Regions from separate parts of the Saccharicrinis carchari genome, predicted to be linked through region 2. Evidence: riboswitches for the same ligand, from Rfam matches in the RefSeq annotation. Region 2 holds a riboswitch; the other holds the start of a gene.
What was found. Region 2 has a riboswitch for cobalamin ahead of FN809_RS18165 (cysteine-rich CWC family protein). Riboswitches for the same ligand answer to the same signal wherever they lie in the genome.
Positions count from the first base shown of each region.

Region 1: linked by a shared signal. The riboswitch ahead of FN809_RS13580 (ABC transporter substrate-binding protein) and the one ahead of FN809_RS18165 (cysteine-rich CWC family protein) in region 2 are both predicted to bind cobalamin.

Region 1 is NZ_FXTB01000008.1:14,575-30,676, forward strand. It holds gene FN809_RS13560 (DUF4340 domain-containing protein) at 1-558, shown strand, start outside; gene FN809_RS13565 (BCCT family transporter) at 842-2,473, shown strand; gene FN809_RS13570 (universal stress protein) at 2,527-3,447, shown strand; gene FN809_RS13575 (glycine betaine ABC transporter substrate-binding protein) at 3,472-4,359, shown strand; cobalamin riboswitch at 4,408-4,610, shown strand; gene FN809_RS13580 (ABC transporter substrate-binding protein) at 4,635-5,780, shown strand; gene FN809_RS13585 (iron ABC transporter permease) at 5,830-6,834, shown strand; gene FN809_RS13590 (ABC transporter ATP-binding protein) at 6,846-7,868, shown strand; gene FN809_RS13595 (endonuclease/exonuclease/phosphatase family protein) at 8,336-9,382, opposite strand; gene FN809_RS13600 (FkbM family methyltransferase) at 9,438-10,133, opposite strand; gene FN809_RS13605 (hypothetical protein) at 10,329-10,700, opposite strand; gene nadC (carboxylating nicotinate-nucleotide diphosphorylase) at 10,749-11,594, opposite strand; gene FN809_RS13615 (DUF4783 domain-containing protein) at 11,587-11,994, opposite strand; gene rlmH (23S rRNA (pseudouridine(1915)-N(3))-methyltransferase RlmH) at 12,135-12,608, shown strand; gene FN809_RS13625 (ATP-binding protein) at 12,811-16,102, shown strand, end outside.
Region 2 is NZ_FXTB01000001.1:260,156-276,257, forward strand. It holds gene FN809_RS00890 (DUF3857 domain-containing protein) at 1-193, opposite strand, end outside; gene FN809_RS00895 (DUF3857 domain-containing protein) at 341-2,383, opposite strand; gene FN809_RS00900 (AMP-binding protein) at 2,648-4,270, shown strand; cobalamin riboswitch at 4,400-4,615, shown strand; gene FN809_RS18165 (cysteine-rich CWC family protein) at 5,001-5,213, shown strand; gene FN809_RS00910 (DUF5074 domain-containing protein) at 5,244-8,033, shown strand; gene FN809_RS00915 (T9SS type A sorting domain-containing protein) at 8,096-9,556, shown strand; gene FN809_RS00920 (TonB-dependent receptor plug domain-containing protein) at 9,735-11,759, shown strand; gene FN809_RS00925 (YncE family protein) at 11,914-13,008, shown strand; gene FN809_RS00930 (DUF3124 domain-containing protein) at 13,099-13,656, opposite strand; gene FN809_RS00935 (hypothetical protein) at 13,924-14,178, shown strand; gene FN809_RS00940 (GreA/GreB family elongation factor) at 14,394-14,807, shown strand; gene FN809_RS00945 (nucleotidyltransferase family protein) at 14,944-16,005, shown strand.

The sequences.
Region 1 (16,102 bases), on a different contig from region 2:
TACATAGGAAAATTCTCCTACCAACAAGCCAGGCAGAACCCCATGATGCAGCAAAACCCGTATATGCAACAACGGGGTACAATGACTACTTACGTGCGCAGCGGTGATGATGAAGAAGTATATGCCGTGGAGGGCTTCCTGGCCAGTTCTGCTAACCGGGATGTAAACGCATTCAGGGATAAAACCATATTAACAACCAGCAAAACGGGTATCCATAAAATTGCCTTTGCGTATCCTGCCGACAGCTCCTTTACCATGATAAAAAATGAAGGTGTTTGGATGGTTGATGGCATGGCCCTGGATTCTGCCGCTGTAGATGCTTATTTATCTGACATCACCACTTTAAGTGGATCTACTTTTAGCGAGGATGCACCAACATCGCACAGCCATCAGGTTAAAATTCACTTGGAGCATGGGGCAAGCATTGAAGTAAAAGCGAAGCTTGAGGATGAACAAACCTATATTTCATCATCGCAGAATTTAGGTTCGGTTTTCATGGAGAATCTCGATGAAAACTTTGAAAAGCTTTTTATATCAAAAAATAAGTTAATCAAATAAAATTAATGCAGTGGCACTAAAAAGCTCGCAACTAAACGTTTAGTTGCGAGCTTTTTTACAAGCACTTAATATGCAGATGCTATCAAACTATCCGTTTAATAATTTGATTCACATAAAACTTATCTTTACCACATATTGAATATACAACAACGAATAATCTTTGTTTACCTGCCTTTCTAGTTGCCGGATGGCAATAATAATTACAAAAAACTTATTGGATAATTAAATCATTTGCTTAAAATTGTGTATTGTCACTACAAACAATTCATGAAAAAGAGAGCAAATGGCGAGTAATGAACGATTATCCGAAAGTAATTCTGAAGAAAAGAAGAAAAAAATAAAAAAGTATTTTGACGTTGACACCCCTGTATTTTGGCCTTCGGCTATTGTAATAATTCTATTCATTGCAGTAACGCTCATTGTGGGCCAGCCGATGGAAAATATATTTAATGTAATGCAAACCAACATATCAGACTTTGGCGGTTGGTTTTTTATTCTGTCAATTAATCTCTTCCTGTTATTTGTACTTTATATTGCCTTTAGTAAGTACGGAAAAATACGATTGGGAGGTGCTAAGGCAAAGCCTGAATTTTCAAAAGGCGCATGGTTTGCCATGCTTTTTAGTGCCGGAATGGGAATTGGAATTCTTTTTTGGAGTGTTGGTGAACCAATCAGTCACTTTTTTAACTCTCCAACAGTAGAATCCGGTACCGTTGAAGCGGCCGGCGTAGCCATGGAATATACATTTATGCATTGGGGGCTTCATGCCTGGGGGGTGTACGCCCTGGTAGGTATGTCACTCGCATTTTTCACTTTTAACCGTGGACTGCCACTTACCATCAGTTCCGTTTTTTACCCCTTGATAGGGCGCAGGATTCACGGGCCAATCGGAAAAGCGATTAATGTGCTGGCCGTGGTAGCTACCCTGTTCGGAATAGCCACTTCTCTTGGGATGGGTGTTAAACAGGTAAGTGCAGGACTCACCCATCTGTTCGGCGTACCCGATACGGACAATGTGCAGGTAATAATTATTGTAATAATTACATTGGCCGCTACAGCATCCGTTGTTGCCGGATTATCTGCCGGGGTTAAGCGCCTTAGCGAAATAAACATAGTTATTGCCGCCATTTTTCTTGTTTTTATCATTGTAGTAGGACCAACCGTATTTATTGTCGATTCATTTGTGCAAAACACCGGAGCTTATGTTCAAAACTTTTTTCAAATGAGTTTTTGGACAGAAACCTACCGTCAATCGGACTGGCAAAGTAGCTGGACCGTTTTTTATTGGGCCTGGTGGGTTAGCTGGTCGCCCTTTGTGGGGATGTTTATTGCCCGTATATCGCGCGGGCGTACCCTCAAAGAGTTTGTACTGGGCGTATTAATTGTACCTTCGCTAATTACCTTCCTATGGCTTTCGGCTTTTGGTGGCAGCGCAATTTACCTGGAGATAAATGGTATTGCCGATATTGCCTCTGCCGTAAAAGAAAATGTGGCCACCTCGTTGTATGCATTACTCGAAGAGTTCCCGTTTTCGATGGTAACATCTATGGTGGGATTGATATTGGTGGCCAGCTTCTTTGTTACAAGCTCCGACTCCGGCTCCCTGGTGGTGGATAGCTTAACCGCCGGAGGAAAATTGGACGCACCGGTAGCCCAACGCATATTCTGGGCTTTAACCGAAGGTGCCGTTGCTGCAGTATTGCTCCTGGGGGGCGGACTGCAGGCACTGCAAACTGCTTCCATAACAACCGGCTTGCCTTTTGCCATTATTTTACTTATCATGATTTGGAGTTTATTGAAAGGGCTCCGCTCGGAACATGCAGGTATGATGGAACGCACAAAAAAGAGCGAACGGGATGATTACAACAGAATTATTAGCGACATTCTGAAAAGGAAAGAAAAATCAAACAAATAAACAGATACATTTTTGTAAACCCTAATTGATAAGATACTTAAAACCACAATGCCATGGATAAATTTGATAACTTGTTGGTTTGTTTGGATTTGACCGAAATGAATCATTTTCTTATAAAATATGCCAATTTTTTAGTGAGTAAGATATCACCCAAAAAAATATATTTCCTGCATTTGTTGCAGACCTATGATTTACCCGATGATATCCTCGATGATATGCCTGAAATGGAAAAATCACTGGCCGAAATAATTCGCGAAGATTTAGAGGGGAAAATTGAACGTGAATTTGAACCGGTGAACGGTTTGGAAGTTTTTGTTCATGTCGAAGAAGGAATAAAATCCGATACCCTGCTGCAGTTCACGCGCGACAAAAAAATAAACCTGACCATTTTTGGCAAAAAAGTAGGCTACTCCGGAGCCGGTTCGCTGCCGCGCAGAGTGGCCCCCTTAACGCCCTCATCGGTTTTACTGGTTAATACCGCATCGGAACCCAAGCTCGATAATCTTTTGGTTCGGAACGACTTCTCCAAAATGTCAGAAATTGCAATGGAAACAGCCACTATGCTGGCAGCCCAGACTGGTGCTAATGTTTCTTCATTCCACGCTTATAAAATCCCCATCAGTCATTTCCCACAATACTCTGCCGAGGATGAAAAACGCCTGAAAGAAAAAATGACCAAACATGGCATCAAGGAATATGGGAGATTTATGAAGAAGCTAAAACTCAGCACAGACGATATTCCATGTACCTATGTCTATGATAGAAAATATAACGAAGCACATTTGTTGTATCACCACGGCCTGGTCAATAACATTGACTTGATTTTAATCGGGTCGAAAATAAAATCCGAATTAGCCAACATTATTCTTGATCGCACATCCGAAGATCTTGCCGATTCCGAAAAAAACATCAATGTACTCATCGTAAAAGACAGGAAACAGACACTGGGTTTTATGGAAGCATTATTTAAGTAAAAGCGAATAATAAAACTACATGATATGAAGCAAATTAGGAATTACATATTGTTAATGTGCATAAGCGTTGGAGCATTGGGTGCTTGTGACTTTACAAACACTAAAGAGGATGAGGGAAATGCAGTCAAGATGGTTTATACCGAATGGTCAGAATCGGTTGCAATAACCCATTTAGCCAAAGTTTTGCTTCAGGAAAAGCTTGAATACGATGTGACCATAAAACTTGCCAATGTGCATGATGTGTACGAAGACCTGGCCAATGGCCAAGCACATGTGTTTGCCGATGGGTGGCTCCCTGAAACGCATCGCACATATATTGAAAAATACCCATCGGGAGCTTTCGATCAAATTGGCATTATTTATCCCGGTGCCCGTACAGGACTAATCGTACCCGCTTATAGTAAGTATCAGTCAATCGGGGATTTAGCAACAGCATCAAGCTCCGAAATAATAGGAATTGAAGCGGAGGCCGGGGTGATGATGCACGCCAAATCAAGCATTGAAACCTATGGTCTTAAGAATACTAAACTACTTGAAATGGCCGAAGGTAAAATGCTTGTTAAATTTACGGATGCTTATAGTCGACGCAACGAAATTGTAATAACCGGTTGGGAACCACATTGGTTATTCGCACGTTTCGATGTTAGGTTTCTGGATGATCCAAACAATGTTTTTGGAGAAAAAGAAAATATAGTGGCGATGGGTACCAAGGCCTTTGCGGAACTCAGACCCCGGGCATACCGATTTTTTGAACGAATGCAACTATCTGAACAACAATTCAATAGCTTAATGTACTTTGTAAAGCAGTACGAAGATCCCGAAATCGGGGTTCGCGAGTGGATTAAAAAAAACGAGTATGTGGTTAACCAATGGATTAAAGGATTAAAGCCCGAACGTGAAAAAATAATGTAGATAAAGAACAAAAACCCACACCCTCCATTAATATCAAATAATTAATGTAATTTTGCGCAAATTGTTGGTGTTGCATATTGCAACGTAAAAGGGAATCCTGTAATCGGCAAAAACGAGAATCAGGAACTGTACCCGCAGCCGTATTCTACCCCATAAAAAGGGTGAGCAAAAAAATCACTGTCAGTTGAAGAACCGATGGGAAGATGCTCGGGAAAGAAAGTCGGAAAACCTGCCACAAGGATAATTATTCATTTAACTTTCGGGAGAATAAAGTAATGGGATTAACAAACAAAAGTATACTGGCATTTGCCCTACTCGTGATGTTGGCTTTAACGGCCTGCCAACCTAATCAGAACAATTCAAAAACAACGCAAGTTTACGACAAACCATCTTCGTTGTACACACCGGCTTATGCCAATCGATTCAGGATAAAGTATTACTCCGATCACAAACGCATAGAAGTTATCCACCCCTGGGACTCGGCTGCCCCCCCACTGGTTACCTTACTTTCAGGTGATGCCACATTCCTCAAAAACAATCCATCGGCCATAAAAATACCTGTAAAAAGATGGGTATCGGTCGCCTCCACACAAATCAGCTACGCGCATCAATTAAACGTGTTGGACCAATTGGTAGGCATGGCCGAGCCACAATATGTTTCTAACAAAAAGGTTCAAGCGGGCTTGGCCACAGGTAAAGTCAGAGACGTAGGCACCGCCTTTGCCCCCGACATAGAAATTCTGTTGGCCCTCAATCCTGATATGATGATGATATCTCCCTTTAAAGAGGATTTCTACGCTCCCCTGCGCAGTGCAGGCATTAAAATGACCACCAATAGCAGCTATCTCGAAAACACGCCTTTGGGCAGGATGGAATGGCTGGTTTTTGTAGCCGCCTTCTTTAACAAGGAAGGTGAAGCCATTGCCACGGTAAATGAGGTTGCCAATCGATACAATAAGGTAAAACAATTGGCGGCTCATGCCAACAACAAACCATGTGTAATGAGTGGTCAAATATATCAAGGTGTGTGGTACACACCCGCCGCACAAAGTTTCAATGCCAACTTTTTAAAAGATGCCGGCGTGCGCTATATTTTTAACGACAGACCCGGAACCGGATCTTTGAGCTACGATTTTGAAACAGTATATCAGGCAGCCGCCCATTGCGAGTACTGGATGATGATGGTAAACCGGGCCGAGGCATATAGTTATTCGGCCTTAAACGATGAAGACCCCCGATATGCCGATTTTGATGCCTTTAAAAATCGCAAAGTTGTATATTCCAATACACACCACTCCATGCTGTTTGAGAAAGGATTGCTGGAACCTGATGTTGTACTGTCGGATTTGGTACAACTTTTTCATCCTGAAATTAAAACAGGCTCCGCTCCTGTTTACTATCAAAAATTAAGCAAAGAGTAAAATAATTATGCAGGGAGAATTAGCGAAAGGCAGAAAAAACTATGCTTACATGGCTTTACTTGCATTGTTGGTATCGTTGTTTGTGCTCAATATTTCGTTGGGATCGGTTAACATACCGTTTACGGTAGTGCTAAAATGGATGGTGAGTAGGCAAATTGATAACGAGATATATCAGAACATACTCCTCAAATCCCGTCTTCCTCAATCTATCACAGCTGTACTGGCCGGTGCAGGTCTGGCAGCCGGCGGTTTGCAAATGCAAACCTTATTTCGGAATCCACTGGCGGGCCCCTCCATACTGGGCATCAGTTCGGGTGCCGGATTGGGCGTGGCCATTGTGGTGCTGCTGTTGGGTGCCTTACAGGGCATATCCCTGTCTGGCCTCGGTTGGTACGGATCGCTCACCATTACCGCAGCTGCTTTTATTGGGGCGTTTTGGGTTCTACTGGTGATTCTTTTTTTGGCACAAAAACTTAAAAATAATGCGATGCTCCTAATCGTGGGTATTATGGTAGGCTACGCATCCAGTGCCATTGTTGGTCTGTTACAGTTTATCAGCTCAAAGGAAGATGTGCAGTCCTTTGTCCTTTGGGGCTTAGGATCGTTCAATAACCTTTCGTGGGATAAACATGCTATTTTTATCCCCTTGGTGTTAACCGGTTTGCTCGGTTCCTTTTTTTTAATAAAACCCTTGAACATACTTTTGCTCGGCGAAAATTACGCGGCCAACTTAGGCTTAAATATCAAACGATCCAGGTTCAGCATATTGTTGGTAACGGGCTTACTTACAGCTAGTATTACGGCATTTTGCGGACCTATCGCCTTCCTGGGGCTTGCCGTTCCGCATCTTTCAAAAGGAATATTTAAAACTGCCGATCATTCTGTATTAATACCGGCCGTTATATTGTTTGGAGGAGCGCTGGCCTTGCTTTGCCATTTAATTGCACGTCTGCCTGGTTTTGATGGCACCCTGCCTATCAATGCGGTAACTTCGTTAATTGGCGCGCCTATAGTAATATACGTAATATTAAAAAGGCGCAGTTTAACGCAATAACAAACGGAAAGATGCAGCAGACAAAAAAATTATTTTTAAGAACCGACCAACTCACCATAGGGTACGACAAGCAGGCCCTGCCGCTGCACGAAAACATAAATGTAAGCGTTAAGCCCGGGCAGTTTACTTGTTTGTTGGGGCCAAACGGTGCCGGCAAGTCCACCCTCATAAAAACGCTTTGCGGATTTATTAAACCAATGAGCGGTCAAGTATGGTACGGCAACGAAAAAATTGAGCGCATCCCGGAAGCACAACGGGCCAAAAAGATAAGCGTGGTACTCACCGACAGATTAGATGTGCAAAACCTCAGCGTATTTGAATTGGTTGCATTGGGTCGCACACCGTATACCGGTTTTTTTGGAAAGTTATTGCCCCGCGACATCCAATTGGTTTACCATGCCATTGAAGAGGTAGGATTGAAAGGATACACTCAAAAATCTATCGACAAAATGAGCGATGGTGAACGCCAAAAAGCCATGATAGCCAAAGCGCTGGTTCAGGAAACACCCTTTATTATCCTGGATGAGCCTGCTGCCTTTTTGGATCTTCCCGCAAAAATTGAAATCATGCAACTGCTCCGTCGTTTGTCTAAAGAAAAAAACAGGGGAATACTCTTATCTACGCACGATTTGGAGATGGCCTTGCAAACAGCAGATAAAATATGGCTGATGGCTCAGGGAAAGACTTTGCAAGAAGGTATTCCGGAAGATTTAGTACTCAACAACCAATTTAAACACTTCTTCGAGAGGGAGGGTATCCAATTCGATAACTATACCGGTACTTTTAAATACCACAAACAAATACAGCATAAAATAAACCTCAAAGGCGAAGGGAATGCTTGTAATTGGGTGGCTCGGGCATTGCATCGCATCGGTTTTGCAACAGTTGATGAAGGCAGCAAATATACCGTACAAATTTACCACAATGTCCCTTCACAATTTGCCCTATATCATAGCAATAAATTAGTATTGCGTTGTAATACCATAGAAGAATTGATGGAAGGTGTAGTGCGTGCTGTAGCTGCGAAACCCTAAAAAAACCGCATGATAGGCATACAGTACTATGCTTAGTAAGCAAATAGTATCCCGCTTTAAATTATCTTTTTAATTTTATTAGAAACTGCATAGCTCTCAACTTAAAACAATATTACAGGATACGGCGCTTCTACTCTTTTTTCCTGAGAAAAAACGGAAGTGATGGATATTGACAAAGCGAATTATGAACTTTCATCAGCACAAAACGTTCACGGCCACTTCATAGACAATTTCGCACTTCACGCTATCGCTGAATCATTGTCCGACACTTGAAGCCCATACAATGGACTTATAGGGTGCCGCCATTGCATCCACCCCGCCTTTTCCAAGATGGCGAATCCGCAGCGGGATACAGCCTACAAACCATATTTTCTTTCGCTGTATATTGCTTTTTTTGTATAAAATTACAATCCCAAAAAACTCAACTAAAATGCTCCTACGATAGTCTTTTAAACAATAACACCCCCTTAATTTGCCGACACGACCATATATACCGGCAAATGGTCGCTGTAACCGTTTAAGTAATCCTTACCTCCGTAGGTGCGCAATAAGTAACCTTTGTAATTACCCTCTTGCTGAATCAGATAGGGCTTTTTGTAGATATAAGCCGAATCGTAGCCAAATCCTTTTTTACCCCTTAACCACCCTTGCGATATTACTATTTGGTCAAACAAATTCCATTTACCTCTGTAAAACAAAGTTCCTTTTCCCTTACTAAAATTGACTGCCAAAGGGTTGTACAGATCACCTTTTTTAAGTTGATCCCGTTTTGCATGTGCCCTTAAATACCCGGCAATTGACTCATCCGTTGGATCATCGTTCAAATCGCCCATGGTAATTATTTTTGCGTGCTTATTTTCACTTAAAAGCGAATCGATAATATGGCGATTTAACAGGGCTGCTTCCTTACGGAAAGGTATACTGGACTTCCTTCCCCCGTATCTGCTGGGCCAATGATTAACAATTATATGAATTTTATCGCCTTGAAGCCGTCCAGAAACCAGCAATTGATCTCTGGTAAAAATTCGATTCCCTGTTTCCTCATTATAAATTTTCAGTGGATAGGTGTGGGTACTTTTTACTTCAAAAACATCGGGATTATACAGGAGCGCCACATCAATCCCCCGTTTGTCGGGAGAATCCATATGCACCACATTGTAATTCTTATGTGCAAGCCCTTTAGTTTTAATTAAATCCTCCAGTACGTTACGGTTTTCCATTTCACATAAACCTATAATGCTGGGGCCTTCAAAACCCTGATCGGAACCAATATCTGCCATCACTTTGGCCATATTAATTAGCTTACTGTCGTACCGCTCGCTACTCCACTCTTTAGAGCCCGCAGGCGTAAACTCACCATCGCGGATGCCCGGATCGTTAATGGTATCGAATAAATTCTCGAGATTATAAAAAGCTATTACATGAGAACCCTGAAATTGCCCCTGCCTGGCCGATGAACATTTGCATCCAATAAAACAAAGGCTAACAACTACAACTATAAGTACCTGCTTCATATTTTTATCATTGAAATTTAAAAACAGGGAGCAATTTACCTTATTTTTAATAATTTTAAATGGCGTTTTTCCTGATAAACGATATTTCTTCAAATGAATCAGAAACTGCAAATATTGCATAACCATGACTATTTAGTTTCTGAATGGCTTGTTTGGTTCTTAATGCTCCATTTTCAAAAAATCTATCATGAAATTCAATTAAAATCTGCGTAATTGAAACCTTTGATCTTAAAATATTATCAATCACATCATACTCCGCGCCTTCAATATCCATCTTCAACACGTCAATGTGTTTATGATTTAATTCATTCATAATATCTTCTAATGATTTCATTACAACACGGACTTTCCTGTTTGTATCTACATTTGTTGTGTCAAGTAAACTACCTGAAACATATTCAGGATTTTTTGGTAGAAAAAAATCAACAAATCCACTTTTATCACTAATCCCAAACTTATAAAAATGAAATTTTTTATTGGTTTTTTGGCTATATATCCAATCTATTGATTTTGGAGTTGGATCAAAACCAAAAACATGACAAGCATGTTTTTTAATAACTGTATTATCAAAGGACACATCTTCACCTATCCCAAAAGAATAAACAATCGATTTTTCGTCCAATAAATCCGGACAAACATAAAAACCCGCATATTTACCGCCGTACCATAGATGCTTACACCTTTTAGTTATTTTAAAATGTTTTACTTTTCCTGTTGCTTTAAGAAATAATTTTTTGAGTTTTACTTTCACGCCATGCATCATTATGGTATTTGTTTTTTAATTGGATGCTTGCAAAAACATACATAAAATTCGCGGTAAGCAGCCATTACGGGCACACGGATTGCATACTGAAAAAAATGTCGGTGGTAAAAAATTTGATTTATTTGGGAGCAACCCCATTTTGCAGGTAAAAAAAGCCAGCTACACTTTTACACAAAGCATCACCTATACGCCAATTGCTGTTACAATATCACTAATCCGATCTAAATGTAATTGCAGCATTTTTTCATTTTTGCTGCGCAGTTCCAAATGCTCCAGGAAAAAATCGTGTACTTCGGTAATAGGAAAATCCTTGTTATAAAATTTCAGTTCTTGCTCCTTGGTTTTGATGCGGCCCTTAAGTTTCTCGAGTGCCTCCTTATGTACTTCCAGCGCCAGCAATTCAACTGCATTCAGGGATTTATGTTTTTTATCTTCCGGCAAGTGCGTATTTCGGGAAACGATAAGCTCCACCTCACTCGAAAAAAGATCCAAGCGTTTTTTCCATATTTTATACTCAAACTCTAAATCAATTAGTTGAATTACTCCATTTTTCATAGCCTTTTAGTTTTAGTCAGCACCTTAGTTATCACATTTTTATTAATCTCACATCGCTTTCAAACTTAAATCCAGACTTTTAATTTGATGTGTTAAAGCCCCTACCGAAATATAATCCACACCACATTCGGCATAGTCTCTAAGCGTATCCAAAGTGATGCCTCCGGACGATTCCGTTTCAAAACGGCCCTGGATAAGTTCTACAGCTTTGCGTGTGTCGGCAGGGCTAAAGTTGTCGAGCATTATTCTGTTTATCCCTCCCACTTTTAATACTTCTTCCAATTCCATAAAATTACGTACCTCAATTTCAATTTTTAGCTTTTTATTTTTTTCTTTCAGATATTGATGCACCAGCGTCACCGCTTTACCAATACCACCTGCAAAATCAATGTGGTTATCCTTTAGCATAACCATATCATAAAGGCCCATCCTATGATTAACGCCACCCCCCATTTTTACGGCCAGCTTTTCAATTTCCCTTAGGCCGGGTGTAGTTTTACGCGTATCTAAAACACGAGTAGGCAGCCCCTCTAATTTTTTAACATAGGCATTGGTTTGAGTAGCTATTCCACTCATACGCTGCATAATATTTAAAACCAAACGTTCTGCCTTTAACAGGTCCTGTACCTTACCCTCCACAACAAAAGCCACTTCCCCGGGCGAAACTTTGGTTCCATCGGTAATAAACACTTCCATTTGTATTTGTGGATCAAACTTTTCAAAAATTTTTTTCGCAATTTCCACGCCCGCTATTATTCCTGCTTCTTTTACCAGTAACTGTACTTTGCCCACCGCATCATGCGGAATACAGGCCTGCGACGAATGGTCGCCATCGCCTACGTCTTCGGTAATGGCATTATCAATAACACGGTTAAGTACTTGTTCGTTAATCATTTTGTTCTTCTATTCTTAATTGATGGATATAGGTTTTATTATCGGTTTTTTTGGTTAAAAAGTAAAAACGATAGGCCATGGATGATGTTTGATACTTTCCGATGGCAAAAGAGGAATTTTCGCGTACCCCCTGATGGATGATACTAAAATTAACAACCGGATTGTTTTTAAAAAATTCGTTAAGCACCAATTTGGCCTGCGCATCGCTAAACACACCGGATTTTTGAGGGAGTACCAATTCAATTTTATTATTGAAATACTCGGATAAGGCTTCGGCATTTGCATTTTTTGTTGCCTTAACAATGGCCTCCGGAAACTGTGCACTTGCACTTGCCAAAAGGGTAAAAAGTAAGGTAACTACCAGTATCCCCTTAATTGTTGTACATCTTTTTATTTCCATTTGTTTAACTTTTGGTTCAACAAAAATAAAGTATTACAAATACTAAACCAGCTAATGCGCTTGTTTTTGTTTTTTTATTTTTACAACTCACATCATAAGCAATGTATGAATTGTTCGGACTAAAACATATCTTTATACGCATGAAAATAATATTAGTTGTAATAGGCAAAACAGACGAGGCCTACCTAAATACAGGAATTGTTAAATATTACAATCGCATCAAGCATTATATATCGTTTAAAATGACGGTGATACCCGATATTAAGAACACAAAAAACTTATCTGAAGATCAGCAAAAAAATAAAGAAGGTGAACTTATTTTGGCGCAAATTCAGCCCAACGACGAACTTGTTTTATTAGATGAGGGAGGAAAAGTTTTTTCGTCACGAGGATTTGCCGGTTTTATGGAGCAAAAATTGTTACACGGAACAAAACGTTTGGTATTTGTGGTTGGTGGCCCTTATGGTTTCTCCAAGGATGTTTACCAAAGGGCAAGGGTAAAGATATCTTTGTCAAAGATGACCTTTTCGCATCAAATGGTACGCTTAATATTTGCCGAGCAATTATACAGAGCCATGACCATTTTAAAGAATCAGCCCTATCACCACGACTAAATAGCTGGGGACGTAGTTCTTCAGGCAAAAGCACGTGCAGTGCGGAACGCAGAGTGTAGCGTATAAAGAGGAGAGTAAACAGCAGACCGGAAGGTAAAGAGTATACAGCACGGAGCTTAAAGCGTGGAAGGAAAAGCATGAAGTAACTAATGTCTAATATCTAAAAGTTAACGGTTTATTGTTAAGTACAACCTGAGCTACCATGATGCAAAAAATAAAAAATAAGTACTTATTCAGTTGGCAACACCTGCTTTTTTTTGTTTCGGTTTTGTTAAGCTTCTTATTTTCCTGGACCTATTACAACTACAACCACCACTCTTTTAATGCCTTAAGGTTTCAGAATGCACTACAGCAGAAAAGTGAAGAGGCCGACATTTTCGCTCATACATTCATCCAAAAACTGCGCCCTAATCAGGAGTGGTTTGCTGTTGACTCTACCGAAACCATCAAGCCACGAGGTGTTGAACTGTTGGTTTATAAAAATGATTCGCTGTGCGCCTGGACAGGTGAGGTGCTGCCCTTTAAAAACGAAAGCATTTCGCTATTGAGCCGGCGTGTGGCCAAGTTGCTTAACACCTGGTACATCATCAAAAGAATTCCACACGCTCATTGGGATATTTTTACTTTAGTGAGCATAAAAACAAATTATCCTTATAATAATGATTTTTTGAGCGACACCTACGAAACATCGCTTCCCTTTATGGTTTGCCAAAAGGTAAACACCGATAAAAATGCCGATGGTGTCAGAATAAAAGATGTAGAGGGCAACTATTTGTTTACAGCGCAGGAATGTGACACACCGCATACACTGTATGCCAGCTGGTCTGCTTTTTTTATGTTTATGGCTTTGATCCTATACATTCAGCTCATTGTTCACCTCATCAAGCAGCAGCACAGCGTTTTAAAAAACAACCTGGTATTTATACTAAGTGCCTTGGTATCGGCCATTTTTTATTTTGTGCATGTAAATTACTTCTTTCCGAATATATTATTTGCCACTAAATTATTTTCGCCGTTATATTTTGGTGCATCAGATTTATTCCCGAATATGGGCAGCATGCTTGTTTTTGCCATACTGGTATTTGGTCAGGCTTTTATATTTTTTAAGTACGTAAACCCTCCACACTTTATTAAACAACTCCCATCGTCATCTATAAAAAAAATAACTGTAGTTACCTTTTCCATCATAACTGCATTTATATTTTGGCATGTGCAAAACAATATTGTTACGCTATTGGTATCGCACTCGGCTTCGGCACCTATTCTTTTTAAAATCACTGATATTGAAACCTCCGATGTGGTTCGTTTATTTATCATTAGCTTGCTGTGGCTAGCAGCCGTTTTGGTGTTAGAAAAAACCGTTGAAATATTTTTACCCCAACTAAGCAAAAAACAACTTTCGTGGATGGTGGTAGTTTGTATGTTTTCAATGGCTTTGTTTAGTTTTGACGCCATGTACCTTTTATCGGTTTTAGCTTTCCTCATCATTTTTATCATGCTTATATGGGTGGCACGCCGTAAACAACATCATGCCTACAATACTTTTATTTGGTTTGTTTTTGTATTTGCGCTTTATGCCGTGTATAATTTCTACTATCACAATGTACACAATGAGCGATTAGAACGTGAGTTGCTCATAGAAAACCTATCGTTTAAATTATTCCAGGAAGAAGATCCTTTAACAGAGCTCTTACTGAAAGAAGTTGAAGATTTAATCAGTAGCGATTCAATAGTGCTGCACGAACTTGAAAAGGAAAATTGTAATGTAACCAAGCTGGAAAAATATATAGCAAAAAAATATCTGCTAAGGTATTTAAACAGATACGAACTACAGGTGATACCCTGTTGGCCGGGGAGCAATTTAAAACTAAGTGGCGAAGACAAGGTTTATAACTGTTATGATTATTTTAATCGTTTGCTGGAAGAAAACGGCACCCAGGTTATGGGAAGTAAACATTTTTACTTTTTAGAGAATCAACCAACGCAAGTAACCTATTTTGGTGTTTTTACGATACATGAAGGTGTTCCGCAAAAGGAAAGTCGCATGTATTTAGAGTTAGTTTCGAAACCCTTTTTTGAAGGGCCAGGCTACCCGGAGCTGCTGCTTTCGGAACGCGAATCGAAACTGCGCGAGCCACTGGTCAACTACTCGTACGGCAAATATGTTGATGGTCAGCTAATACGTCAGTCGGGTGAATTTTCATACCCTATCCATTTAGAGCGCATAAGCAACGTACATTACGATTTTCAGAATTACGTATCGGAGGGTTTTTCTCACATGACTTTTCATCCTTCAGAAAATGTATGCCTGGTATTATCGTTGCCCGTAGTAGGGCCTTCGATGATACTGGTTGCCTTTTCCATATTTTTTATTTCCTTTTTTATATTTGGTGCCCTGCTAATTATATCTACCCGGGCTCGCAGAGAGCGCTTCAAGTCCGTTTTTTCTATTCAGGAACGCATACAGCTTGCTTTTATAGGATTGATGCTGGCACTACTGGTAATTATTGCCGGTGGTTCAGTATGGCAAACCATTCGTAGTTTCGAAATAAAAAACAACCAAATACTATCGGAAAAAACCAGATCGGTGCTACTGGAACTGGAGCATAAAATAGGCACCGAAGATGCCATTACCCCTGACATGGATGAGTATCTGACCAGCTTATTAAAAAAGTTCTCGAGCGTTTTTTACACCGATATTAACTTGTACGATTTGCAAGGCCGACTGATGGCCACCTCGCGCCCCGAACTTTTTGACAGAGGACTATCAGGCCATTTAATGAATTCGCGTGGCTTTATCGAGTTAAGCGAAAAAGGAGAGCTGGAATTTATACATCACGAATCTATTGGGCAGTTAAAGTATCTATCGGCCTATATGCCGTTTTATAATGTAAACAACGAATTACTGGCCTACTTAAACATGCCCTACTTTGTGGGTACCAGCGAACTCCGCGAAGAAGTTTCGTCTCTGGTAATGGCTATCCTTAATTTTTATCTGATATTTCTGATCGTGGTTATCGGTTTAACTGTAGTAGTATCGCGTCGTATAACTCATCCGCTGTTGGCGCTGCAAAATAAATTGAGCGAGCTTAAATTGGGTGGCCGCAACGAGAAAATCGCCTATAAGGGTAAAGATGAAATAGGGCAATTGGTAGAACAATACAATCGCATGGTAGATGAGATGGCAGCCAGTGCGGAAAAATTGGCCAAATCGGAACGTGAATCGGCTTGGCGCGAGATGGCCCGACAGATAGCCCACGAAATAAAAAACCCGCTTACCCCCATGAAATTGAGCATACAATACCTGGAAATGTCGAGGAAAAATAAGGATGTCGATTTCGATCAGAAGCTTAAAAAGGTGTCTTCTACCTTAATAGACCAAATTGACAAGCTCTCTACCATTGCATCAGAGTTTTCTAATTTTGCTACCATGCCCAGAGCCAAACGAAGAAAAATAAACGTAATAGAAGCACTTAAACAATGCGTTACGCTAT
Region 2 (16,102 bases):
TGATGGCTTTTATCTGCTTAACCCGGACTTTGGTTTGCGAAATTATTTCTACTTCAAAGTGTTCGTTACGTATTACTGCGGAGGCATTTTCTTTTAAGGAATCGGAAATCAAAAAAGCCGTATAAAATAAATCCTTGGCCTGTGTGCTCAGGGATATCATCAAAATGAGCAATAGGGTAGTAGATTTTTGCATGGGTTGTTGAGTTTGTAGGGTTCAGATTTTACAGGTCAGTAGTTATACAGCATTGGAGTGTTAAGTTTGTGCTTTGATTGCATGGAGCAAGGGGCAGCGTTATTTTTACCAATGACTAAATATCGCCTGCCCCTCATTATCTAATTGTTAAATTTTCTTAATCACCACTTGTTCCGCTTCTTTACCAACTATCATTTCGTTAAATTTTTTTAAGGTGGCATATTCTGTACCCGGAAATATGGTTTGGTTTATATGATACTGATTAGTCAATTGTATGGTTCTGCCCTGGGTTGCGGTAACAAACACATATTTTCCAGCGTTGTTGGGTAAAGCAACAGCCATTTTCTCCGGTAATTCATCCACGGCATAGCCTTCAGGAACTGTTATCCGGATGACAAATTGTTTTTGTATGGGGTAGTTGTAATCTACAGGGTAGGTTCTTTCTTCGCGTTTAAAAATATTCTCCACCATTCTGTTAATCACCTTGGGGTTTAGAAAAGCCATATCGCCGGCAGCATTTATCCTGTTTTTTAAGCTGATGTTGGCTTTGAATACCACCGGTTGGCTTAAGCTATCTAAATTTTCCATTTTAAAATCCGATATCTTCGCATCTTTTATTTCTTCTTCTAACCACGTGATAAAAGATTCTTCATTTTCTCGCGCGTTGTATTTTTTTCGGAACTGAACAGCACCATAATCATCGGCTTTGTAGGTTAAGGAACCTGATAAGTTAAACTCGTTGTCCATAATTAGGTTTGCCATATACATTTCTTTCTCTGCTGTTTGCGTGTATAGGTCAACCCATTCACCTTCGCCCTGGATCACCAATCTTCCTTTCCCGTTTAAACTATTGGCGGGGAGTAGGTTGTAAGGACAGTTTACGTCGGTGGCATCCATTAATAGGCGCTGATCATCTATTATAACTGCGGCAATAACGTGATTAAACTGTGAAAGGCTTATCAGTCCGGGCCTTACCATACCATGATCCCTTGTGCTTACTAAAACAGGATCTGCCTGTAGTCCAATTTTCCTGCAAAGGGCTATCAGGTTTAAATTTATGTCGGACGAATGGCCTTTGCTGTCGTTGTAGGCTTTTCGGATGGAGCTACCCGCCTGAGTGCGGTAAGTACCATCCCATACCATTTTATTATTGATGTGCTCGTAGGCCAAGCAGGCTTTCTGCTCGGGGGTGGCGGACTGGGCCACAATGCTTTCGGCAATATCCTTAAGATGTCCGTCGTTGTTTAAGGTTAGGCCAAAGTTTTGGCCGTCCAACAGTTTTTTGTTGAGTGTTTGCCAGTCTGTGGTATAGTTTTTATAGGTATCCCAGGGGTAACGGGTCGATTGTAATTCAAACTGAACCGAAGAGAGATAATCCTTTGGTGTAGTGATATGGGGCTCGTTTTTAAAGGCCGGAACATTGGTGGCCGTATAGGTCATCTGAGTTACTTCGGCATCAAAGTCAACGGTACGTGCAGGCACCCTCCCACCATTAGCTCCGCCCAATCCCGGATTTATTGTTGCTTCCGTCCTGAAACTGAATTTTTGTCGTTTTGTATTTTGTGTTTTCTCTATTGGAATATATCCTTCCGTCCAGTTTTTGTAATGGTACCACTCAATAACATCCACTTGATATTCGGAATAAAGTGTGGGTATGTCGTCCTGGAAGCGCCAGTTTTGCAAATTATAAATATACGGGCTTTGGATGAGGTAGCTCAATTCGAGGATGGAGCCTTCCTGAATATTGGGCATGGCTACTTTTACCACATTATGGTTGCTATTCAGCTCTTCTTTAAAAATATTGTCTTTTTTCAACTTTGTTTTTTCAAGCTTGCCGTCTTTTAAATTATACACAACACCTTTTAATCCCATCAGTTTTTCTTCGTTTCCCGATCGGCTTTTGTACAGGTAAATACTGAAATTCCCTTTCTCGAATGATTCCTTATTGAAAATTTTGATGCGTACATGACGGTTAAATTCAGTAAAAATATCCTTTTCGGTAATTTTAAACTCGGTATAGCCAAAAGCGCCAAGCACTACCGCGCCGGCATTGCTGTCTATGGGACAAACCGTCATTTCAATTTCAGACTGGTCAATTTTACCAAACCTCATCCGATCGCGATTGGCGTGAGTGCAAATTGTAATGGTAAATAGAATTACCAGGGTAAGTAATACTTTGAGTAGATTCATAGCTTGTAAATTTTAATATATAGTTGAATTAGTCGGTTAGGCAAGATAGGTATTTTTATGTTTGTAATGATTCTAAATTGGTAGTTTCCATTTTTTTATTAGGTAGTAAAAGTAAACGCTGTATCGAGGGTGATATTTCTTTTAAAATGCTTTACTTTTCTGTATTAGTGATATTTAAATTTTTAAAGTAAATGTTTTATTTTTTTCAATAAGTTTTTCAATATCATTGATAGTTTTGTTCTTTTATAACACACATTTTTTATAATGACTACATTTTCATACGAAAACGGAATTTCTGATGTTCCGTTGTTGGGCGTAACCATAGGCCATAAACTAAAGGAAACTGTAAAGCAATTCCCACAGCGTGAGGCACTCTCCGTGCCGTATCAGAACTATAGCGTTAACTATAAGCAATTTTGGCAGCAGATAGAAGAAGTGGCCAAAGGAATTTTAAGTTATGGTATTAAAAAGGGGGACAGGGTAGGTATATGGTCGGCCAACCGTTACGAATGGGTGCTGGTGCAGTTTGCTACTGCCCGTATAGGGGCCATTATGGTGAATATTAACCCGGCGTATAGGGCGGCCGAATTAAAGTATGCTTTAAAGCAATCGGAGGTAAAACTTTTGATTATGAGCAAGGGTTTCCGTAAAACGGATTATATGGCGATACTCAACGAGGTACGAGCGGCATGCATCCGCCTCAGGGATATATTGGTTATTGATAAGCACTGGCAAACCATGCTTGAGGCGGGTAAAAAAATATCTACACAGGAATTGGAGGAGATAGAACATGATTTGCAGTTCGACGATCCCATTAATATTCAATACACTTCCGGAACTACGGGTTTTCCTAAAGGAGCTACGTTAACGCACCATAATATTCTGAACAACGGTTACTTTATAGGTAGACGGTTAGGGTATAACGAAAACGACAAGGTGTGTATTCCGGTGCCATTGTATCATTGCTTTGGTATGGTGCTGGCCAATATGGCTTGTATAACACATGGTGCCTGTATGGTACTCACGGGCGAGGCATTTGATGCGGAGGTGGTGATGCAAACGGTGCAAGATCAAAAGTGCACCTCACTGTATGGTGTTCCTCTTATGTTTATTGCACAACTTAATCATCCACGTTTCCCTGAGTTCGACTTTAGCAGTTTGCGTACGGGTATCATGGCCGGTGCTTCCTGCCCTGAATCAACCATGAAAGACGTACGAGAAAAGATGAACATGAAACAAGTGGGTATTTGCTACGGTATGACCGAAACATCGCCCGTAAGCACCCAAACTTTTGTAGATGATGATGATTATCGCAGATGTACAACCGTAGGTAGGGTTCATCCGCATATCGAAATAAAAATAATAGACCCCGATACCGGAAAAATAGTGCCACGCGGATCCAAAGGTGAACTATGTACCAGAGGATACTCCGTTATGCTAAAATATTGGAATAACCCGGAAGCTACCGCCTCTGTGATAGACGAGGGAGGATGGATGCATACCGGCGACCTGGCTCAGATGGACGAGCATGGTTACGTTAAAATAGTAGGTAGAATTAAAGACCTTATTATCAGAGGGGGTGAAAATATATCGCCCTTCGAAATTGAGGAGTTTTTACTCAATCATCCGGCGGTCAAGGATATTCAGGTAATTGGTGTACCGGACTTTAAATATGGCGAAGAAGTGATGGCCTGGGTTATTTTAAAAAATGGAATGCAGGTAAAGCAGGAGGAGCTGAAGAAATATTGTCAAGGCCAAATAGCCACCTTTAAAATACCCAAGCACTGGAAATTTGTAGCTGAATTTCCAACTACGGTTACCGGTAAGGTGCGCAAGGTGGAAATGCGTGAAATATCCGCCAGGGAAATAAGCGTATCGCACAGGTAGTTGTTAGCTGATATAGTTAGGCGGATTGAAACGCCTGACAGGTGTTTAAAATCTGTTAGCTTTGCTTTCATTTCCAATTGCACTCTAATTTAGTTGTTTGTTTTTTGCAATTAAATTAATTTAAAACCCTATATTCGCGCTTTCATTGGTTTTCAATTTCCATCGGGCAATTGCCTAATGGAACCGAAATTAAAAGGGAATGCCGCGCAAATCGGCAACAGTTCCCGCTGCTGTAATTCTCAAAACGGCTTTAAAAGTTTTTAACCATTGTCCGGATAAATCGGGACGAGAAGGTTTTTTAAAGTGGAGATAAGTCAGAAGACCTGCCATTGAACATTTGATTTTGCAGCCTGCGGTGAACGGGTAGCTTATCAGCACGATGTTTAATGCTACTTCCTTTTTAAGCCATCGTAAGCTGCAAAATCAAACAAATTAATTGTTTAATTAAAGCAGTTGTGATGGGAAAATCAAAAATCAATCTTTCAAAGATCAATCAATGCCACGGGATTTTATCCCTTTTGGTATTGCTGGCCGCATATAGCCGCACCATACCGTATTCCCCAGTATATATGCCTGGTACCCTGGCGACGTTTGGGGTACGCTATTTTTCAATAAAATATTTCCCGCTTATAATTGCTGTTCTTTTGTTGTGCTTTAAGGTTTTTTTTATCAATACTATAATCTGCACTCAATTTAAAACCCTGCTAGTACCCTTAAACCCGCATACCGTATGAAAAAGAAATGTCCACGATGTAAGGGTAGTTTTGAGTGTAAGGGCAGCAACATTCAAAAGTGTCAGTGTAAATCAATAAAATTATCAAGCCAAGCTTATCAATTTATCCGTGATAATTATACCGATTGTTTGTGCCTGGCCTGTTTACAACAAATAGAAAAGGAACGGCAGTGTTCGCCAAAACTGTCTGCCGTTCCCAATAATCAATAATACAATCATTTAAAAATTAACAATTGCATTATGAAACAAATTTACTTTTTTCTGCTCACTTTTTTAAGTTTGAGCATCGGAACTTTTGCACAAAGCAGCTGGTTTAACACAGCGGCTAACTATGTGGGCAAAGATATTGTTGTGGACAAGGCTTTTGCCTGTCATGATATACTTGGCAACAACTTGTATGCTATTGATAGCGACGGCCTGTATTGTTACGACCTCACCACCATGGAACAGACGCATAATTTCGGAAAGGTTCCTGAATACTCCGGCTGGGTGAGCTTTGTTACTGCTGATACGGATGGAACAAAAGTTTGGCTTGGTTATACCACCGGCGGATTAACCGACGACAGGATATACAGTGTGGATATAGGCACGGGTACCTGGACCCATGAAGCCACTTTTCCCGGTAACTTTGATATGGAATGTTATAATGGTAATTATTATGTATCGGGCTTAAATACCGAAGGATGGGATGGTGTAAACGATGTAAACTGTATCTCGCTATTGGATTTATCAGGGAATAACGATCATAAAAAACTGATTGAGGTAGGTGGCAATTCAACAGGATTGGCCATCGATTCTGAAGGAAGTGTTTTCAATGCGGTGTATAGCCCCACGGGTGAGACCTCAATGTATAAATGGGAGGGTGCTGATATAAAGGCTATTATAGATGCGGCAGACAATAGTTATCTTACCCTGACCGATGGTACTGAGCTAACCCTTATTGCCGGCAATGGCCCGTACGATTGTGACGTGGATGCTGCCGGCCATCTGATATTTAACTCCAATGATTTTACCAGCGGTAGCTATGTTGCTGTATGGGATGGCAATATAGGACAAGCCCAAAACTATAATAAAATAGGCACCTACGGTGGTTCTTCTTTCGCTTGGTTTGGTATGCTCAAAGCAACGGGTGATATTACAGCCGATGGTAAGGTATATGCGTGTAACCTGGGCGACCCATTGGCCGAAGTCAGGCTAAGCAAAGCCCCCGCTATTGCACGTCCCGTAAATGATATTCTATTGCCTAAAAATGCACCCCAAACTATAATTAATCTATCAGATTATTTTACAGTTAAGGAGGGCGAAATAATTAGCTATGCTGTAGCTTCGGAAGCCAATGAAATTTTGTTGGCCACAACTATTGATGATTCCGGTGAAAATCCTCAGCTGAATATCGATTATGTTAGTGGTAAAACAGGTATTGCACAAGTTACTGTTACGGCCAGCTCTTCCGGTGATGCAAGCGAGCTAACTTTTATTATTGAGCTTCGTGATATAGATTATTCCAATGGTGTATTTATCGTAAACGAAGATTGGTTTGGACATAGTGAAGGTACAGTGAGCTACCTGGCCTCGGATGATCAATTTGTTTATCGTGCTTATCGCCAACAAAATGAGGGAAAAACTTTAGGTACTACCACACAGTTTGGATGCATATATGGTAATCAATTTTACTTTATCTCTAAGCAAGGAAACCGACTTGTTGCCGCAGATGCAGCTAACATGCAGGAGCAAACCACTGTAGCAGAATTTAACCAGGGAAATTCTGCCGACGGAAGGGCTTTTGTGGGTGTAAGCCCTGAAAAAGGTTATATCAGTACCTCAAACGGTATCTACCTATTTGATATTGCACAATCTAAAGTTGGTGCTATCGTTGAAGGAACAGGGGGCGAAGTTGGTATTATGGTTCGTGCCGGAGCTTATGTGTTTGCCGTTAAAAAATCCGAAGTTTACATTATTGATGCAGCCACTGACCGGATTGAAAAAACCATTACCGGAACCACATATGGTGCTGTGGTGCAGGCCTTCGATGGCCAGGTATATATTGCAGCAGGCACGCAGTTAATTAAAGTGAACCCATACACGTTGCAAGAGGAGGTAATAACCATGCCCGAGGGTATCGAAATTCCATCTTCATTTGGTTTTGCATGGAGCGCCAATAGCTTCTGCGCAAGTGCCACAGAAAATGCCCTTTATTGGGCAAAACCAGCAGGATGGTCGGGCAGTACTGAAATTTATAAGTATATTATCGGCGATGATAACTCTTTAAGCATGCCCTTTGTTACACTTGAGGAGGGTATGGAGTTATATGGTGCCGGTATTCGAGTTCACCCATCAAGCAACTTGCTTTATGCAACAGGCATGAAAAGTGGCTGGGGCCATAATTCCCAATACAATACCCTATATGTATTTAACGGAACAGATGGTGCCGAAGTATCGCGTCATCCTTTAGATCCCTACTATTGGTTTACAGCCATGCCGGTTTTCCCCGATGCATTTTTACCTGAATTTAATCTTGCGGATTTAACTTTTACGCAAGGAGATAATTCGCAGTCTATAGCGCTTACTTCCATAGTGTCCGATGTGGATAACAATGATGCCTCGATACTTGTAAGTGTTGTTAGCAATAGCGATGCTTCTGTTGCAACCGCTACCATTGAAAAAGGTCAATTGCTTGTTAGTCCGGTTGGTTATGGATCAGCCTCAATAACCTTGCGCGCCAACTCAAATGGTAATGTGGTTGAGGAAAGTTTTGATGTTACTGTATCTGTATCAACCGACGTAGAGGATACAAAGGCAAATGATATTAGTATTTACCCCGTTCCGTTCGATAACTACATTCATATAAATGGGTCAGCCTTAGGTGATGCAAGCTATAGCATTGTTAACCTTAGCGGAAGGGTAGTTCAAAATGGCATGTTAAACGCTCATGTTAACCGTGTAAATACTTCGGACCTAGCCAATGGATCTTATATCATCCGGGTTAAATCTGCTGTAGGAGTGGTTACCCAAAAGGCAGTGAAACAATAAGTTGTTATTTATTCTGAGATAGTCGATTATTTTATCGGCTATCTCATTTAAACTGATTAAATATGAGGATTGTATTTTTTTTGATAGTACTGCTATGCTTACATATTACTTTAAGTTTTGGTCAGGTTCAGTATGCCACAAAACTAATGGAGTACAGGCCGGCTCCCGGTCAGCACATCAATAAATCACCGGGCTTACCGGCCAATGCCGAATCTATTTTAAATGGAGCGGCCAATCCCGGTATGATGGTATCCTTAGGGTCTTGGGGAGGTTATATTGTATTAGGCTTTGATGCCCCGGTACAAAACCATCCCGATAATCCCTATGGGGTTGATTTTACTGTTTTTGGAAATCCTTTTTTGGGTAGTTCGGAGCCTGGTATTGTTCAGGTAATGAAAGATGAAAATGGAAATGGAAAAGCGGACGATACCTGGTATGAGCTCAGAGGCAGCGATCATTTTTTATCTACCACAAAAACCAATTATACCCTTACCTACACCAACCCTAAGGCTAAAGCCGATGTGCCGTGGACGGATAGCGAAGGAAACTCGGGTGTGGTGGTTTACATGAAAGCTTTTCATCCGCAAGCGCATTACCCTATGGCTACCCACTTTCCTCTTATCAATCAGGATAGTTACGGGTTTACCGGCACATTGTTGAAATCGAGAACAACAGAAGGTAGTATCGTCGTTAACGATCAGTTTGATTATGGCTATGTGGATAATAAACCCATTAAAAGAGGTGTGTCAATGGATATTCCCGATAATCCTTATACCCTCGACGTGGTTGAAGGCTGCGGGGGTGATGCTTTTGATATTAGCTGGGCTGTGGATAAAGATGGTGCTTATGTTGAGTTGGATGAAATTGACTTTATAAGAATTTATACCGGTGTAAGTCAAAATGCAGGAGCTATTGGTGAGGTTTCTACCGATGTGTGCGGAGTGGCATTGGTTAAGCCGGATAATACGCTCACGGGCAATAGGCATGTTATTGTATGCAACCAGCCCGAAAATGTGGGTACTTACCCTGTTCAGAAAGTGTATAAATGGTATAAGGATTATACCTTCCCCTTTGAAGCACATGTGCTTACCGGCGGCAAAAAAAATGCTAATCAGCAAATTAGATGGGAGTCCAGTAATCCGATAGTCGCATCTATTGATGCCGAGGGACGATTTACAGGGCATCAAATTGGCAAAACAATCCTTACTTGCTACTGGCTGCAGGACAACAGCATTTCCAGGTCATTCGAGATAGAGATTGTAGACGATGTGCCCACAGCCATCTCTGCGGTTGAAAAGCTTGACGTAAACGTTTATCCAAATCCTGCCACTGATATAATCTATGTTGAAGGGATCACTCAGGCTTGCGTTTCCATTTATAGTGCAACAGGAGTTCTGCTTAAGGAATTCCAAAATTATGACTCAGGTAAGCCTATTACAGTTGGCGAATTACCCAAAGGGGTTTATTTGCTGAGGATTAAAAGTGGCGACCAGCATAAAACGTTACGGTTTTTAAAGAGATAAACGTGGGGTTTAGGACCCAATAGAGCACAGAGGCAAAACAATGTTCATCATAATTATTAGGGCGTAGTGGCCGCTTTTAATCGCTGTCTTTGCAGGTGGGGCGAATTATAATCTCACCGAACATGCATAAAACGCAGCTATATATATGTGTTGTATTAATAAATCGAACACGCAATAAATGAAATTCATAATTACCATAACTATTTTTTTTTGTTTATCTGCCCTATCCCGGATTTCCTATTCACAGGGAATCCGGGATTCCGTTTACCACATCCGTGAAGTGTCCGTAAGGGCCGATCGTATTTTTAAAAAAGAGGAGGCGGGTAGGAAAGAAACCAGGGTAGATTCTTTGGTTGTCATGTCAAAAATTAATCGATCCATATCCGACATACTGGCCGAAAATACTACAGTTACCATAAAAGATTACGGCCGTGGTGCCCTTGCTACCGCATCGTTCCGTGGCACCTCACCAACGCACACCCAGGTATCGTGGAACGGCATTAACATTAACTCACCCATGCTGGGTATGGTGGATTTTTCTCTCGTACCGGTTTTTATTGTGGATGATATGAGCTTGCAACATGGTGCTGCATCGGTAAGCCACAATAGCGGTGGGTTGGGCGGACACATCAGTTTAAATAACAAAGTAGATTGGAACAACACTGTGAGCGGACGTTATTATCAGGGCATAGGCAGCTATAAAAGCCACGACGAATTTGGCCAGTTTAATATCGGTAACAAAAAAGTACAATCCAAAACCCGTTTGTATCATAGTTACTCAAAAAATGATTACAAACTCATCAATAAACATCAGATTGAACGCGATGAAGAAGGAGAAGTATATAATCCGGAGCAACGCAACAAAAACGGACAATACAGCAAATACGGAATTCAGCAGGAGCTCTATTATAAAATAACCCCCCACTTGTACTCGTCGGTACGGATATGGTATCAGGATGTGGAGCGCAATATTCCGGAGGTGTTGAGTAATGAGGCCGTTGACACCATTGCCAGCCGAAAAAACGAGCAGGCCGACAATACCTTGAAGGGGGTGGTGCAGTTATCGCATTATCATCAAAAATTACAAACCAAATTTACCTCGGGTTTCGATTATCAGCAATTGGATTATGTGGTAAAAATAAAAAACAGTGGATCGCAATTGAATATGCCTGTTAACTCGGGCAGTAAAATGAAAAGCTGGTACAATAAGCTGAATATGCGTTATGCTTTTAATCCTAAGCTTAGTTCGCAGTTAAAGTTGGATGTAAACTACTTTGACATCACCTCCAGGGACAATGCCAACCAGACCGGTTATACCGAACAGCGGATGGAATATTCCTTGTTTGGAGCAGGGTATGTAAACCTTACACGGTATTTAAACCTATCGTTGGAGCTGCGAAAGGATTTTATTGCTGATGTGGAGTCGCCACTTATTTATAACATGGGTATTAGTTACAAGCCTATGGCTGATAACGACCTGGTGCTGAAAGCCAATTTTGCGCGTAACTTTCATTCGCCCACTCTAAATGATCTTTATTGGCAACCCGGTGGTAATCCCGATTTGTTGCCTGAAAAGGGGTATACCGGCGAAGTGGGGCTGCATTACATTAAAAGAATACGTAAAATGGATATGGAAACACAGCTAACGGGTTATTACTCCGATATTGATAATTGGATATTGTGGTTGCCCAGCGTAAAGGGATATTGGGAAGCGCAGAACCGTAAAAAAGTACATGCCTATGGTTTAGAGTACAACCTGAAGCTCGGCTTTGTTACCAATAAAGTTAAATATACCTTGCAGGCAACTTATGGCCTCACAAAATCCATTAATGTGGGTCAGCGCCTTGGATCCAATGATGCATCTATAGGATCGCAGTTGCCTTTTATTCCAGTACACTCGGGCAACATGCTTTTGGCCGTTAAATACAAAAGTGCATATGCCCATTATCAGTACCATTACTATAGTGTGCGTAATATTTTAAGTGCCAATGAGCAAGTGCCCGAAAATGATTTTCCGTTTTATCGCCTCTATGCGCAACACCTAAACCATGTTACTTTTGGATATCAGATAAAATTGGGTAAATCCACTAGTTGCGGTACCGAATTGAAAGTACATAACCTTTTTAACGAGGTGTATAGAAGTGCTATAAACCGAATTATGCCCCGCCGTAATTATACCCTAATGCTTATGTTTAATTTTTAACCAGTGGGACTGGAGCCAATACCAAATTCAAACCTCTTCCCGCCAAAAATAAACAAAAGGCGGCGGGATGTCGCTTTGCTCCAAACTTCTAACTTCTAACTTCTAACCTCTAATCCCTAATCTCTAATCTCTAATCTCTAACCTCTAGTCCATTATGAAACAGGCATTCATCTATTTGTTATTAATTTCTGCATTATTATCCTCCTGTATGAATGATGATGCATGGTTTGAAATGAACAAATCGGATCTTCCTCCAAGGGACTCGATCAAAGGACTTTTTATTACCAATGAGGGCAATTTTATGTACGATAATGCTTCCCTCTCGTATTACGACCCATATAAACAAAAGGTATTCAATAATGTATTTTTTAATTCTGTTGGCGTACCCCTGGGCGATGTGGCCCAGTCGATGGTTATTCGCGATTCTCTGGGTTATATTGTCATTAACAACAGTAGTAAAATATACGTTATCAATATAAATACCTTTGAATATGTAGGTAAGATTATTGGATTGACCTCACCCCGCTACATTCATTTTTTAAGCGATACCAAGGCCTATGTCACCGATCTGTATGCCAAATCAATTTCCATTATTAACCCCACCACCTTTGAAATTACCGGATCCATCAATGTGGATAACGGCGAAAGCGATTTTTACCAGCATCCCACGGAGCAGATGGTGCAATACGATAAATATGTGTTTACCAACTGCTGGAGTTACGATAACAAGATACTGGTGATAGACAGCGAAACGGATCAGGTGGTGGATTCCATTTTAACTTTAAAACAGCCCAACGCGCTAGCCATAGATAAATACAATAAAATATGGGTTACAAGCGATGGCGGCTACCAGGGCAGCCCCTACGGACAGGATACTCCGGGATTAACACGTATTGATGCCAAAACACGGGAGGTAGAAAAAGTGTATCGTTTTGATATGGATGACAGCCCATCGGAGGTAAAAATGAACGGCACACGCGATACCCTCTATTATATCAATCGACATATTTATCGCCATGCCGTAAGCGCTGACAAAGCGCCGGAAATTTTTTTGGAAAGCCAATATGGCAGTGCAGCTACCGGTGGTTTTTATGGCTTGGATATCGATCCCTATACTTCCGAAATATATGTAGCTGATGCCATCGACTACGTGCAACGTGGTGTTGTTTATCGCTATTCATCTCTTGGTGCAGCCATTGATACTTTTAAAGTGGGTATAATCCCGGGAGGATTTTGTTTTAAAAGATGATGCTAGCTTTTTTTAAAGATCGGAAGAAAGCTTAGTTGCTAACAGTGACAGAAAGAATCAATGAATATGCTGGGTTAAATGTAGCTGGGTTCATTTTTTCAGCTGCACCTTTTGCTCTTCAATCTTTTTCGCATCGGTAACAAAGGAAATGCCCTGTTGGCCACTGGTGCCAATCATCACAGTCTGTATTAATAATTGATCGGCGTACTTTGTTGCGCCCCATTTAACAATGAAGTTGGCCCCTGCACCCCCGGTGATTTGCTTTTCATCTACCACAAACTCTATGGCTTCCAGTGGGGTCAATAAAATAGTGGAATCTACATAGCTATATAAATGGGTTCCATACGAATCGTGGTAATTGGCCAGGAGTATATAGGCCGAATCCGTGCGCGAAGTATTACGGATACTTAAGGTTACCGTCAGACTAAAACGTCGGGTGCCATCACGATGATAAATATCGGAATAAACCGGTACGTAATCCGTCTGCACATAGGCTAAATCAGATCCGCTGATAGGGCTGTAGTTATAAATATGGCTAGGGTGGCTTTTTTTGCTGTCGCTGTCTGATTCACGCAGCTGACAGGCATTAGTGGAAAGTATTAAGCCGAGCAAAAGAAGCCATGGGAAATTGTTTTTTTTTATAGACATAGGTGAATCGTTTTGAACTATGTTTAAATACCTTTTTTGTAAAGTTAATAAATATGGCAGGTATATTTTTGTGTGAAACGATTTATTGCAAATAATAGTAATAATATCTATCTTTAAAACGGAAGAAAACAGCAAAAGTACGATGCATTTTTTGCTGTCCTTTTGCTAGTAGAAAAGTCGATCGGATAAATGCAGAATAAGAAAAGGTGATTTCGTCTTTTGCTTTCTATGCAGTATATTAGCCGGTCTTTTTAATTTAAACGGGATATGCCGAATAATAATGCCTTTAATTCTGATGTTTTACCTGTTGCTGGCTACGGCCAAAAGCAAGGGGGCGAGGTAGCTGTGCATAGCCACCCTCAGAAGGAAAGTGGAATAGCGGTATACCCCATGCGCGGTATTCCCTGCTTAGGGATAAAGAAAAAATACTACATCTGCACCGGGCATAAAAATACAATGAAACGATTATTGATTCCCAAAATAGTGTTTCAGCCGGGAAAAGAAAAAAAAGTTCACCTATAAACAGTTTATCAACTAATTTTTAATGGTTTTTGTAATTGTCCCCGGGTTATTTGCAGGGTTGGTAAACAGTACAAATAAGTAAAGGATTTATTATAATACATATGAGAGGAGTCATAGGAATGTTATGTGTAGATGAGGTAAGTTGTTTAATGAGTTACCCGTCTACCGGACAGGCCGGCATCGAATACCAATAAAGAACAATTAATTACAATGAGATGAAAGGAAATATTAAAATTACCGAATTGGATTATGAACGCTTAAATAGTCTTATAAGCAGGGCTAAAACGGACAGTAGCATTGAGTTTAAAAATTTGGATGTGCTGGCCAGTGAAATTAAGCGAGCCACAAAAGTAGATTCTAAAAAAATTGAACCGGAATTTGTGACCATGAATTCCGTGGTAAAAGTGGTTACGGTTGGAACGAATAAACCAATGACGGTGAAGGTGGTGTATCCCAAGGATGCTGACTTTAAAAAGAGGCATGTCTCTATTTTTTCGCCACTCGGAAGTGCGCTGTTAGGTTACAAAGTGGGCGACACGGTATCCTTTGAAGCGCCCAAAGGCGAAATAGACATTAAAATTGAAAGTATTGATTATCAACCCGAATCAAGCGGCGATTTCTCCTTGTAAATAGAAGATAAGTAACGGATAGTTTTATACCTAACAGGTTTATTTGTGAAACGTAAATAAACTTGTTAGGTTTTTTATTTTTATAAGGTGTAACTATTTTTGAGCTATGGCAAATTCAGAATACCCATTATATAAGGTGGAAACCTTAATTAAATTGTGCTGGTTGGGGAATACAACAACAGGAGTGGATGCGAATATCGACCAGGATATTATTGCTTTGGGCTTGCAGCATGGCGTGGGTGCCTGGTGTTACTCCAGACTTATAAGTATCGATTCTAAATATGCGAATGATGAATTGTTGTTACCCTGGAAAAAACTATACATTCAAACATCTATTAAATATCAACAAAAGCTAAAAGTTTTCACACAAATAAAAAAGCTATTTTTAAAAGATAATATTTCTGTGATTGCTTTAAAAGGTATGGCGCTGGCTTCTGGTGTATATAAGGATGAAGGGGTTCGCCCTATGGGCGATATGGATTTACTTGTTCCCGAAGGAGAAGGGATGCGAGCGCTTCAAATATTGTTAAAGGCTGGTGCACAGATGACGGTTGTCCCACGTTCTGTATTACATGAGGAGGTTCATTCACACGTAAGAGCAATTTTATTTCATGGTATTCTTATCGAAATTCATCAGCGTTTGTTTTCAATGGGCGGTACTTTCTATATAGATAGCATCGATTTATTTGAGCATTCCATTAATATTACCAAGCAAGGTGTCAATTTGCAGATATTGAGTGATTTGCACATGGGCTATCACCTTGTGGCTCATGCAGCGTCAAATATAGTGGGGGGAGGACTCCGGCTGGGGTGGCTGTTGGATGTGGCTTTATTATGGAATCAGGTAGCGGATAAAAATAAGTATATGCTTGATGTTTTGGCTGTTAAACCCTGTCTCAAAAAAGAAATGACACGTGTCTTTTATATGGCTTCTTTATTTTTGCCTAATCTAAACCGTAGTGTATTGTTTGAAGAAAAGGAAGTTCTTCAAGATATAAGCAGCTTGATGATAGTGAGTAAGGTGGAAGAAAAACATCGCGTTATCAATATTGTTGAAATACTTAGGACGCCAGGCTTAGATAAAAAGATGAAACTTTTATGGCGAGAGTTTTTTCCCGTGGCCGAATATATGCGGTATAGATATAAAACGCACACCGTAACTCCATGGCTTTACTTTAAAAGAATATTTAGGTTTTAAGAGGAGGGAGGTGCTTAACACTTCTATTCATTCAATTCCCCTGTTTGGCTTTAAACTGAAACATATCTTTACACTGCCCCCTTTTCCAAGGGGGAAT